DNA from 4 places in the Paenibacillus sp. FSL K6-4396 genome. Region 1 is predicted to be linked to each of the others. Evidence: riboswitches for the same ligand, from Rfam matches in the RefSeq annotation. Region 1 holds a riboswitch; each other region holds the start of a gene.
What was found. A riboswitch is a leader RNA that binds a small molecule or an ion and turns the genes downstream of it on or off. The one in region 1 is predicted to bind thiamine pyrophosphate.

Region 1 (3,190 bases):
TAAGATATATGGGTAACATTACCTTAGTGTGTAAATTACAGGGGATTAAGTCTTATAAAAAGGAAAAATTTACACGTTGGCCTATTTTAATTTTGGCTCTTTTTGGTTTACAGATGAGACCGTTTCTCATATAATTTATGTAACCAAGTTTCATGTGATGAAACATGAGGAGGGCATTATGCCATGGAAGATCGCAAGTTAACCGTCCGGGCTGTGGAACGGGCGCTGGATATATTATTATGTTTTACCACACGCAGTGATCTGGGACTCACCGAAATTGCCAGCCAGATTGGCCTGCACAAAAGTACAGTGCACCGTTTGATGGCTACGCTGGAGGATCGAGGGTTCGTGATCCGCGATGCAGCAACAGAGAAGTACCGACTTGGCATCCGAATCTGGGAGCTGTCAGCTCATATGTCCCGCAGTGATGATCCCGCTATTCTGCTGCTGCCTGCGATGGAGCGACTGAGAGATCGATTGGGGGAGACGGTAAGTCTGTACTTGCGTGATGGGAGTGAAAGGATACGGATTCAAGCTGTGCAAAGTGATCAGGCGATCCGCCGAGTCGCTCCAGTGGGTGTTAGACTCCCGCTGTCTGTGGGCGCTTCCAGCAAAGTTTTGATGGCGTTTGCCACGGACGAGGATCGTGAAGAACTGATGAACGGGCCGGAATGGCCGGTGTTTATTGATCCCGCGGTGTATTTGGCGCAAATGGGAGATATCCGGGATAACGGATATGCGACGAGTTATGAGGAGCGTGAGCCGGGAGCTGCCGCGGTATCTGTACCGATTATGGATCGCCGAGGCAATATTGCAGCTGCTCTCTCGGTCTCAGGGCCTGTCAGCCGACTTTCGCAGGAGACATTGCATGAATACGCACCTGTGTTGAAGGATGCTGCTACGCAGATGGGGCTCATGTTATCCTGATGCTGATGTAAGTTTTTTTCCAAATTGAGTTGGTGTTCTGGAATATAAAGGTTGTTTTTGTGTTCCGGTTGCGCTACTCTGTAATGGACGGCCCATCGGGGTCAGCTTCATTGAATATGAACGGCGGCATGTGTGTGCCGCAACTTGTTAACGTTACTGGGGGAGTCCGAACTGTCCGGACTGAGACGGAATCGCATGAGATTCCGGACCCTTTGCACCTGATCTGGATCATACCAGCGTAGGGAAGTAATCGGCGATATGACCACAACCACCACATGATGTGACCCTTGTAGGGCTCCGTTTAGGAGCCGCATGAAGGTGCATTATTGGTGATGGACATAAAAGTCGGTTCCTTCGGGGACCGGCTTTTTTATATACAGTGAACGGGCGATATAGCACGTACTCCATCGACTTCTTTTTCAATAACCTGCGAAAGTGGGCTTGGATGATGAGAGAGAAGTCACCATAGATCCATGATCTGTGGTAACCTCCGTTCTGTTGTTAACTGTACATGAATAATGTCTCCCTCTGGTCTGGTGTATGATCGCTCTTTCTTCTCTGCGCTCTGTATGATTTGGGACAGGTACGTAAGCGAGCTAATGACGATACCAACCAAACAAGCGATGAACACTGAGGAGGAGACAATCGAACATGAGTACAGGAAATCAAACGGGACAACAAGCGATGGAACAGGAACATAACGGTCAGCAGGTGGAAAAAGAAACAGGAGCGGCCGGACGGGTTCAGCCCTTTCCGGGCAGCCGCAAAGTCTACATTCAGGGCTCACGGTCGGACATTGCTGTACCGGAGCGTGAGATAGCCCTTCATGACACGAATACTCCCCAAGGGGTGGAGCATAACGAACCGCTGCGTGTCTACGATACGAGCGGCCCCATGACCGATCCCGCATTTCATGCGGATATCCGTGCAGGTCTGCCAGCCCTGCGCACCCGTTGGATCACAGAGCGCGGCGATGTTGAAGCTTATCGGGGCCGTACGGTTAAACCGGAGGATAACGGACTGAAGCCCGGAGGGAAGAGAGCCGGCGCCGAAGAGTACCCCGGATTACGTGGCAAACCGCTGCGGGCACAGCCAGGACGCTGTGTGACCCAGATGCACTACGCGAGACAGGGAGTCATTACGGCAGAGATGGAATTCGCCGCCATTCGTGAGGGCGTGGAACCGGAATTTGTACGTCAGGAGCTGGCGAGTGGACGGGCCATTCTGCCATCCAACATCAATCACCCGGAGAGTGAGCCGATGTTGATCGGTCGTCATTTTCACGTGAAGATCAATGCCAACATAGGGAACTCTGCCGTATCCTCTTCCATCGAGGAAGAGGTGGAGAAGATGACTTGGGCAGTACGCTGGGGATCGGATACCGTGATGGATCTGTCCACAGGCAAAAACATTCATACGACCCGGGAATGGATCATTCGTAATTCTCCTGTGCCGATTGGTACGGTACCGCTGTATCAAGCGCTGGAGAAGGTGAATGGCGAAGCGGAGGCGCTGACCTGGGAGTTGTACCGTGACACACTCATAGAGCAGGCAGAGCAAGGCGTGGACTACTTTACGATTCATGCAGGTGTACTGCTGCGTTATATCCCGATGACGGCCAAACGGATGACAGGCATTGTGTCCCGGGGCGGGTCCATTATGGCAGCATGGTGTCTGGCGCATCATCAGGAGAATTTTTTGTACACTCATTTTGAAGAAATCTGCGAGATTATGAAAAGGTATGATGTGGCGTTTTCGCTGGGAGATGGACTTCGTCCAGGCAGTATCTACGATGCCAATGACGAAGCTCAGATGGCAGAACTGGCTACGCTCGGGGAACTGACGCAGATCGCATGGAAGCATGATGTGCAGGTGATGATCGAAGGCCCGGGTCATGTGCCGATGCACAAGATCAAAGAGAATGTGGACTTGCAGATGGAGATATGTAAAGAAGCACCGTTCTACACACTTGGGCCGCTAACAACTGACATTGCGCCAGGATATGATCACATCACGTCTGCCATTGGGGCAGCCATGATTGGCTGGTTTGGCACGTCGATGCTCTGTTATGTTACGCCAAAAGAACATTTGGGCCTGCCCAACAAGGATGATGTGCGCGAAGGGGTTATTGCCTACAAGATCGCAGCTCATGCCGCCGATCTGGCGAAAGGCCATCCACGTGCTCAACGCCGCGATGACGCATTGTCCAAAGCGCGGTTCGAGTTCCGTTGGCGTGACCAGTTCAACCTGTCACTGGACCCTG
Region 2 (3,190 bases), 3.4 Mb from region 1:
ACGATGATATTCACTGCACCACTCCCTTTCTGTTCAAACGCTCCGGACTCAGCGCCTCAATTCCGAGTTCTTCTGAGCTTTTGCCAGCGAGCAACTCAGCGATAAGCCTGCCTGTTATCGCACTAAGCAAGATACCGTTGCGGTAATGCCCAAAGGCGGCGAACAGCCCGGGTATACTCTTGCAAGAACCTATATAAGGCAATCCATCTGGAGTTGCCGGTCTTACGCCTGCCCACGCTCGTATAAATTGTGCTTCCTTCATCCCAGGCACCCAGTGGGTAGCCGCTGTTAGCAGCTTTTGAACACCCTGTACAGAAACGTTCAAATCCGTTCTGCCTGGCAGACTGGTTGCCCCAAGCCAAACTTCGCCATTGGCTTTGGGAACAATATAGATATCCTCTGCATACACCGTTCTGTCAGGTCTGTACCCTGCATGTTCATCTGAGAACTGAACGGCGGCTATTTCACCTTTCACCGACCACACAGGCAAGCTCAGATTTACATGTCTCATCAACTCTTCACTCTGTAATCCAGCCGCTATAATGACATGTTTGCATTTCATCTCACCGATCGATGTGGTGATCCCCTGCACGCCGTGTTCGTTTGCTTGCACACGTATATCCTGTATGTCCTCCATAACCCGTGCTCCCAATGCTTGAGCGGATTCGGCGTATGCCTTCGTTAGATGGATTGGGAGAATTTCACTCTCGTAAGGTCTGTAATAGGCTCCATACGTATCTCTGTTGAGCCATGATGCCTCCTGTTGCACAACGGAACGATCCCACCATACCTCATCAGTAGAAGCAGACAACGCAGACTTCCGATTGTCCTTATACCTACTTAATTCACTGTATGAACGAAAAGGAGTTAGGAATCCCTGGCGTTGCAGGCCAGTCTCTACCTCACTGAGTGTAGCCATTAGCACCTGTTGTTCGATAAGTAACTGTCTACTCTGCCTGGCGAGCTTAGCCATCAAAGGATGAGCAAAATCCTCACTATCTGCCGCCAGCATTCCAGCCGCCGCGCAAGAAGTGCCTCCTGCAATCGCCGAACGCTCCAGCAACAGCACATCCTGTCCACGGGAAGCAAGCTCATATGCGATGGCACATCCAACAACGCCTCCGCCTACAATAATCGTTTCTGCATGAATCTTATCCGGTCTATCAGTAATGATCTTTTTCATCCTCTCATCTCCTTGATTCAGCGGCTCAGACCTTCTGTAGCAACGATACCCTGCCTTAATAATGCAGCCGCCCGATCCGGGGAAACGCTCGCCCATACATTCGAGATCACAGCAACTCCCTGTGCGCCTGCAGAGCGAATAGCGTGAATGTTTCCCGGTTTGATGCCCCCAATCCCCATGACAGGAATGGAGACACCAGAGCACACTTCAGCCAGAGCATATAATCCTCTTGGTTCAAGATCAGGCTTACTGTTGGTTGAGTAGACATGCCCGAAGAAAAGGTAATCGGCTCCCCGTTCTTCAGCGATTTTTGCCTCATCGATTGAATGAACAGATACACCCAGACGAATTCGCTGGACATTGCTTATAACAGCAGGGTTGTAGTTACGTATAGCCTCTTGCCCCCAATGTACACCGCCATAGATGTCATTCTGTGGTGGCAGTTCTGAACCATTGATAACGATGCGACAAGATGGAACGCCAACACCACGCAGACTTTCAGCCCAACCGATCTTTTGTTGCCATGAGAGTTGTTTCTCTCGTATATGGATGTAGTCCACCCATGGCCAAACGTCCTTTGCAGCTTTTACAAAAGATGCTTGATTCCCTACACCCGTAGATACAACATGCAGTTCAAATGATCCGTGTACACGTTCATGAGAAATTACCGTACTGTTCATCTCCTTCCAGGCGTGAATGCTATGAAAACACAAAAAAGCCACTCCCGTAGGGGAGTGGCTGCGTGTTAATTATAGGACCAGATGACTGACTGAAGCATACAGTTCATTTCGTGTAATAAAGCTATAGACCTTATAGCCTTAACGTTATACACGCAACTGCATGTTTCAATTCGTTAAGCAGACGGTTGAAATCCTTTCGAATTGCCGTTGCTCACGTCATTCACTGAAACGCGCTCGCCACTTCCCTACGCTGGTATGATCCAGATCAGGTGCAAAGGGTCCGGAATCGCATTCTTCCATCTCAGCCGCATCGTGCGGCCCCCCTAGTGTTCATATGAAGTTGTAGCCTATGTTACCATAGACGGATTTTTTTGTCACCGTCATTTCTGTTAAACATGGTCTTGAATCTTCTAGTTTTTCTCAGACCATTCTTCGACATTCCATGTTTTGGTAACCCAACCCTCGTAGAAATCAGGTTCATGAGATACAAGTAACACCGTTCCCTTGAATTCTTGCAAAGCACGCTGCAACTCCGCTTTGGCTGTGACATCGAGATGGTTTGTCGGCTCATCGAATAAAATCCAGTTGCTTTCACGCATCAAAAGTTTGCATAAACGAACCTTGGCTTGTTCTCCACCACTCAGCATGTTAAGCGGACGGGTAATGTGCTCATTTTTCAACCCACAGCGAGCGAGATGACCCCGGACCTCATTCTGGGTCAAATGTGAAAACTCATTCCAGACGTCCTCGATAGGCGTGATATTTCCAGCACGAACTTCCTGCTCAAAATAGGCCGTTTCGAGATAATCTCCCAAAAAGGTCTTTCCACTGAGTGGAGATATTTTACCCAGAATTGTTTTCAGCAGTGTCGATTTACCCACACCATTACAACCTACGATGGCAATTTTCTCACCACGTTCAATTGTCATCGTCATTTTGGGCAGCAAAGGATACGTATATCCAATTTCAAAATCAATGCCCTCAAAGACCGTTTTGCTGCTCGCGCGGGCATCCTTGAATTTGAACGTTGGTTTAGCTGCTTCATCCGGACGATCAATACGTTCAATTCTGTCCAGCTGTTTCTCCCGGCTCTTCGCTCGACCTGAAGTTGAAGCACGTGCCTTGTTCCGCTGAATGAAATCTTCCTGTTTCTTGATGTACTCTTGCTGCTTCTCGTATGCATCAATATGCTGGGCTTTATTCATATCAGCCATCTCGAGGAACTTGTTATAGTTCGCTGCATATCTCGTTAATTTGGCAAATTCCAAATGATAAATGACATTTACGACTTCATTCATGAATTCCGTGTCATGGGAGATTAAGAGGA
Region 3 (3,190 bases), 240 kb from region 1:
ACAATCTCCAGCAGTTCCTCCAGTTCCCCCTCCATCGTGGTGTCGAGCGGGTTCACCTGATATTTCAGGCCAGATTGCTGAATAACTTCAATGGCGCGATCTACATAAGGATAAGAGTTCTCGCCATTTGGCGTTTTTGGGATAACCTGAATGCTCAGTAATGTGCTTGCCATGAGAGATCACGGCTCCTTTCGTGATATATAAAATGAACTAATGACGGTTACACTTGCCACTTCGATGACAGAATAACCTTCCAATCGCTGTTATCCCCAGATTTTTTTGATTCCCTTTCTCTAAAGGGAAAATCCGGTGATAAAGGCGACCGCTTCGCTTTTTCACGTTATTTCTGTCCTCTCCGTCCTCGTGTAAATATTAAGTTCGTTTTATATGAGATATTTTATTGGGGTAAAAACGCGTTCGTATATGCTTTGCTCACGTCGACCTGTTCATCCAGCAGTTTTTTGCTAAACATCCAGTCGGTGTAGTTCTGCCACACTTCCTGTTTCTGTTCTCCCCAGCGCGGGGCGTCATCCGTGTACTTTGGACTAAGCCATTTCTGGCTTGCAAGTACCAAGTCCTTATCCAGATCCGGGACGGCCTTGATCAGAATATTCGCTGCGTCTTCGGGATGATCAATTGCGTATTGATATCCTTCTGAAGTGGCTTTCAGGAATGCTTTCACCAACTCAGGGTCGTTCTGAATCGTCTGCTCGTTTGTTACGAGGACAGGCGTGTAGTAATCCAATGCATCTGAATAATCCTTCACATACAACATGTCGATGGGTTCCCCGCGCAGTTCGGCTTCAATACCCGTCCAGGCGTAGAAAATCCATGCAAAATCAATGTCCCGTTTTACTGCGGTGAAAAAGTCGGCATCACCCATATTAATGTTTTTCACTTTCGATACATCGGCTCCGTCGCCTTCCATAATGGATTGCATCACGGCTTCTTCCACAGGCGAACCCCAACCGCCATAGGTTTTCCCTTCAAAATCTTTCGGTGACTTGATATTCCGATCCGCCGGAGCAGCGAACCCGGATGTATTATGCTGAATAACTGCTGCGATGGAGACGAGTGGAACACCTTGTGTACGGGCTTGAGTTACACTTTCCTGATAACTTACGCCAAAAGGCACTTCATTCGAGGCAACCATCGTATCTGCGCCGCCGGCACCTGGCTGGACAATCTCCACATTCAAGCCTTCGGCCTTATAAAAACCTTGATCTACAGCTGCATATAAGCCGGTATGATTCGTATTTGGTGTCCAGTCGAGTACGACTTTAATATCCTTGAGGGCTGCGTTGTCACCTTCGTTGCTGCTCTCCGTATTCGTGTTGCCGTTCTGTTCTGCCGGGGCAGCTTCTTTACCGCCACATGCGGCCACAGTCACCAGTAGTACACATAAGAGCAACAGTCCCATTGTTTTACGCCATTTCATCTGTGATTCTCTCCTTCGGTATGTCCGGCCGATTGGCACGGGGTACTCCTTGGCTTCATATCCAATCATCTTGCATAAATCGACAGATTTATACCAGTTGGATCTGGATGACTTATTTTTGTTTCGATAAATAAAACAAAAAAAGCGTCCCGTGATCCGGGACGCGTGCAGGCGTTAGAGAGGTGGCGTTCAGCCAGAGGGCTGTGCCATTTCGATATACTCCGATTCCTACGCTGGCATGATCCAGATCAGGTCTAAGGGTTAGTATCTTGGTGGGATACACTCTCAGCCGGCCAATTCCGACTCCCCTGGGAAACTATGAAGTTACGGGCATTACTAGGTGTAATTATAGGCCAGCGGGTGGAACGTGTCCAGTCAGGAACTGGATGGGGACAGATATGAACTTATCAAACAGGCCGTTATACAGATGTATATCAGCCTGTTTAGATGTGTTATTTTCAATAATTATCGTTGCGAATCATATAAGGAAATCTGGCTGAGTGTAAAAGCACCGGATAGTGGGTCATAGCCTAAGTGCTGAAGATCTGGAGGGCTTCCAACAAATACTTAGATCAAATCCGATGTTTGATATCTCGTCGCATAAGGGTTGCTTTCCCTATTTCAGTGATCAGCTTTTGAGCGTTTGGCCTTGAGCGGAGCAGCTTGATTCATTTAAACAACATAATTTAGATACAAAAGGAGATAGTACTGCTATACAAATAAATACTTTTACATACAAGTGGGGGAGTACTGAATGATCCTTAAAACCATAATCGCAATTATTTTGTCCTATAGTGTCTACGTTTTTTTCACGGCTTACCTTTTATTTTTGGTTCCGTCTCCATCGACTATTGAAAATACGGATATGCAAAAAACGTTAACAGAAGGAAGTACAACAGATCGCGTAATGCTCCTGGAGGACGGCTTTCAATCGGGTCAGGTGAGAATCCAGACCATTCGAGAGGCGAAAACAAGCATCGACCTGGCGTATTACTCCATCCAAAAAGGAAAAACATCTCAACTCTTTTTTGCTGCGTTATTCGATGCAGCTGATCGGGGTGTTCATGTTCGAATCATTTTAGACGGGATTTTTCACAGCATGCGCGGAGAGTTGCGTAATATTCCAGATGCCATTGCAGCTCACCCCAATGTGGAATTAAGATATTATGAACCACTCCACCTATTTATGCCATGGACATGGCATAACCGTATGCATGACAAGATCCTTCTTGTCGACAACACATATGGCATTATTGGCGGCCAAAATATTGGTGATAAATACATGGCATCGCAACCCCCAAAAGACTATGTATTCGATCGGGATGTCCTTGTTTACAATACAAACGATAATACGAACAGCACGGTTGTTGAAATGAAACAATATATAGATCAGTTATGGAACCATCCATTCACCAAACCAGAAAAACATGCAAAACGTCAGCATCATGCAAAGGGGCTAAAAGAGCTTTCTCAACTAGCTGAGTTATATCAAAAAGCTCAGGCTCAGAACGATCCTTTTGTTAAAGTGTTGCCAAAGGAATGGGTTCGAGGAGCGCTTCATTCCGACCACGTTGCTTTCATTCACAATCCAATTAAAAGGCTGTATAAAGACCCGATCATGTGGAGAACATTTGTTCATTTCGCCAATCAAGCAAAGTCGAAAGTGTACCTTCAGACGCCATATGCCATTCCTACCAAGAAAATGGAGAAAGCCGTACATCTGTCGATGAATCCAGAAACAGAATGGGTCAT
Region 4 (3,190 bases), 3.0 Mb from region 1:
AGTCGGATCAGAATATGAAGCCGGCTTGGATATCCGTGTGACTGATGGCGGTGCAAGTGGGACACAACCTTATAATCCACTGTACTGGAATGATCGAACACAATCACAGGAGCAAGATACAAGCAAATACGGCGTGATTCAACTTGCTCCTATGCCCAAATCAGCACAAGCTGTGCAAGGGATTGTTCAGATTGATGGGAAGAAAGACGCCCTATGGAATAAGGCTGTACCATTTGAAGTAAAACGGTTGAACCAGAGCGAAGGTGCAGAGGCAGTGGCTCGCGCAATGTGGTCAGGTGAGTATCTATACCTGCTGATCGACGTCACTGATCCAAACATCATTACAGACAGCATTAACCCATGGGATCAGGATTCGGTTGAGATTTTCCTGGACGAGAATCACCAGCGCACACCGTATTTTCAATATGATGATGCCCAGTTCAGAATCAGTGCAGACAATGTGGGAACCTTTGCAGGGGGGGCCTCACCCGGACGCCTTGTAAGTGCTGTGAAGAAAACAAATCAAGGATATCTCGTAGAAGCCAGAATCCAATTACATTCACTGACACCCAAAGCAGGAAATGTTCTCGGTTTCGAGCTTCAAATTAATGACAACCAGGGCGGAGGTAAGCAGAACGTAGCCAAGTGGAATGATATGACCAATGAGAGCTGGAGAAACACTTCCCAGTACGGAATAATCACTTTTGTTGGAAAGAACAAACTCGGGCATTAAACCATCGGCAGTAATCGCAAGAATAGAAACCATCATAACAGTGGCTAAAACTCAACCATTGTTGTGATGGTTTTCATCGTTTACATAAGTCACCGAAGGGTGATAAGGGGCGATACAATCTGCCTTGACTATATTTAACAGCCCTTGATATACTAAATGGATGTTATTTTCTCTTTTATGGGGATAAGAAAGTTATCAACTACATACAACCGTTTGCGAGGGAGCCTTAACCGGCTGAGAGGGTGTTAAACCGACCTTACCTGATTTGGATAATGCCAACGTAGGGATGCAACGATGAAACGCTGACTTGGGTAGCTCATGCGAACCCCCTTGTTTTAGTGTATTTGTCTGCGAAACATCCATAGGATGTTTCGTTTTTTTGTTTTTAAATACGTACATTATGAATTGGAGGAACATATGTTGACTATTTCAGAGAGACTGTATCAGGCAGCACAGCCCGTGTGGAAGGAATGTCTCGAGCATCCCTTTGTTAAAGGAATCGGAGATGGTTCCTTACCGGTCGAACAATTTCGTTATTATTTGCTGCAAGACTACTTGTACCTGTATGATTATGCCCGTGTATTTGCACTAGGTATCGTCAAGTCGCACGATCCCAAATTGATGCAGTTTTTTAGTAAAAACGTAGATAACATCTTGAATGGCGAAATGAAAATTCATCGTTCTTATATGGAGCGATTAGGAATTACAGAGGATCATGTTTTTCAGGTAAAACCTGCACTGAAAAATGCAGCTTACACTAACTATATGCTCTCTGTTTCCCATGCGGGTGGCATAGCAGAAGTACTTGTATCCATTCTGGCCTGCTCATGGAGTTATGCAGAGATTGGTCAAGTCCTTGCTCAAAAACCAGGTGCAGCTGAGCATCCTTTTTACGGAGAGTGGATCACAGGATATGCTTCCTCTGAATACAACAACAGCAATCAATCCCTTGTGACGTTAACGGATAAACTATTAGAAGGCTGTAGCGAGGGAACGTACCAACGGATGGAGGATATTTTCGTGATGTGCAGTCGTTTTGAGCTTGATTTTTGGGAGATGTCATGGGGGCTGGAGCCTTGAGTTCAATGTTAGTTAATTCAATTAGAGAGCAGCTAATCAAGATGAGTACAGCGAATAATCAGAACGTGTCAGCCCAAAAAGAGATGATTAAACATTTCAACAACAAGCCCTGATATAATAAGCAAATAGCAACTATCTATTTTCTATGGAGGTGAGGCTATTGAAAACAATCGGGGTAGGGTTCTTACATGCACGGCTCTATGCAAAGCCAGTGAAGGATATGGCAATGCTTTGCATAGAGCCCGGGAATAATCACATTGCCAACGACGAATCGTAATATTCTACTAACTGGCTTTGCACCTTATTGATCTATTAAATAAGGAGTGAGGCCCATGAAATATTCAAAAGCCGAGTCTATTTTTCCGGAAGAATTGTTACGGATCATTCAAGAATACGTTCAAGGGGAATTGGTTTATATCCCAAAACCCAAAGAGGCGCACCTAAAATGGGGCGAGAAAACAGAGAGCAAGAGTAGGGTCTCTGCTCGAAACGCTGAGATTAAATCCTTATTCTGCAATGGAGTCAGGATAGAGGAGTTGGCGGGTCGGTATTTCTTGTCCTGCGAAAGCATAAAGAAAATAGTCTATACAAAGAACTAATGAAATCCGCTAACTCGTCATTTCGACGGTTTAGCGGATTTTGTGCAAAGATGACTTAAATCAACTTATACATAGTAACCGCACCTCTAAATCGATAGACTCAAGTTAAGGTTGTTGTGATGAAGGACGGCCGGATCATACAAAGAGGTGTAACGAATGAACGAAATCATAAAGAAGAAGCTGCTGGACAAAAATGAACTGCTCATTAACATGGTGATTGAACGCGTAAAAAGAGATTTTCTAGAGGATATCGCCATTATTGGGCTTACTGGTTCATTTAGCACCGGTGACTTTCACGAGAAGAGCGATCTTGATTTAGTTATCATAAATAATACAGAAAAGGGATGGGAAATATCCGATTGCTTCATCTTGGATGACGTTGGATATGATATCTATTGCACGCCATGGGATTCAAGAATACAAGAGCAATCCACCTTGGAGAGTTCCAACGTATCCAGCCTAACCGACCTAAAAATACTCTACTATGCAACGCCTGAGGATTTGGAAAAATTGAACGACTTCCGGCAAAAAGCTCTTGATGCACTTGCGAATCCGATAGGAGAAGCGTGTCTTAATCGGGCAAATAAATGGATCGATCTGGCTAAGCAAGCATACAGCAATACGATGCTTGGTGAAGATATCGGTTCAGTGCGATATGCATCTGCTGGGGTTCTGTACAATCTAGTCAATGCCTTGGTGAGTATGAATAACACGTGCATTAAACGAGGGATCAAGCGATATTTGGAAGAGATACGTTCGTTTCGTTATGTTCCGGATG

Region 2: linked by a shared signal. The riboswitch ahead of MHB85_RS17660 (thiamine phosphate synthase) and the one ahead of thiC (phosphomethylpyrimidine synthase ThiC) in region 1 are both predicted to bind thiamine pyrophosphate.
Region 3: linked by a shared signal. The riboswitch ahead of MHB85_RS02300 (ABC transporter substrate-binding protein) and the one ahead of thiC (phosphomethylpyrimidine synthase ThiC) in region 1 are both predicted to bind thiamine pyrophosphate.
Region 4: linked by a shared signal. The riboswitch ahead of tenA (thiaminase II) and the one ahead of thiC (phosphomethylpyrimidine synthase ThiC) in region 1 are both predicted to bind thiamine pyrophosphate.

The regions. Positions count from the first base shown of each region.
Region 1 is NZ_JBBOCR010000001.1:713,568-716,757, forward strand. It holds gene MHB85_RS03355 (IclR family transcriptional regulator) at 184-927, shown strand; TPP riboswitch at 1,076-1,189, shown strand; gene thiC (phosphomethylpyrimidine synthase ThiC) at 1,612-3,190, shown strand, end outside.
Region 2 is NZ_JBBOCR010000001.1:4,083,729-4,086,918, forward strand. It holds gene thiS (sulfur carrier protein ThiS) at 1-14, opposite strand, end outside; gene thiO (glycine oxidase ThiO) at 11-1,183, opposite strand; gene MHB85_RS17660 (thiamine phosphate synthase) at 1,201-1,896, opposite strand; TPP riboswitch at 2,089-2,198, opposite strand; gene MHB85_RS17665 (ABC-F family ATP-binding cassette domain-containing protein) at 2,274-3,190, opposite strand, start outside.
Region 3 is NZ_JBBOCR010000001.1:477,218-480,407, forward strand. It holds gene MHB85_RS02295 (MTH1187 family thiamine-binding protein) at 1-173, opposite strand, end outside; gene MHB85_RS02300 (ABC transporter substrate-binding protein) at 398-1,438, opposite strand; TPP riboswitch at 1,646-1,758, opposite strand; gene MHB85_RS02305 (phospholipase D-like domain-containing protein) at 2,304-3,190, shown strand, end outside.
Region 4 is NZ_JBBOCR010000001.1:3,692,365-3,695,554, forward strand. It holds gene MHB85_RS15965 (endo-1,4-beta-xylanase) at 1-733, shown strand, start outside; TPP riboswitch at 941-1,038, shown strand; gene tenA (thiaminase II) at 1,151-1,813, shown strand; gene MHB85_RS15975 (CD3324 family protein) at 2,146-2,412, shown strand; gene MHB85_RS15980 (nucleotidyltransferase domain-containing protein) at 2,569-3,190, shown strand, end outside.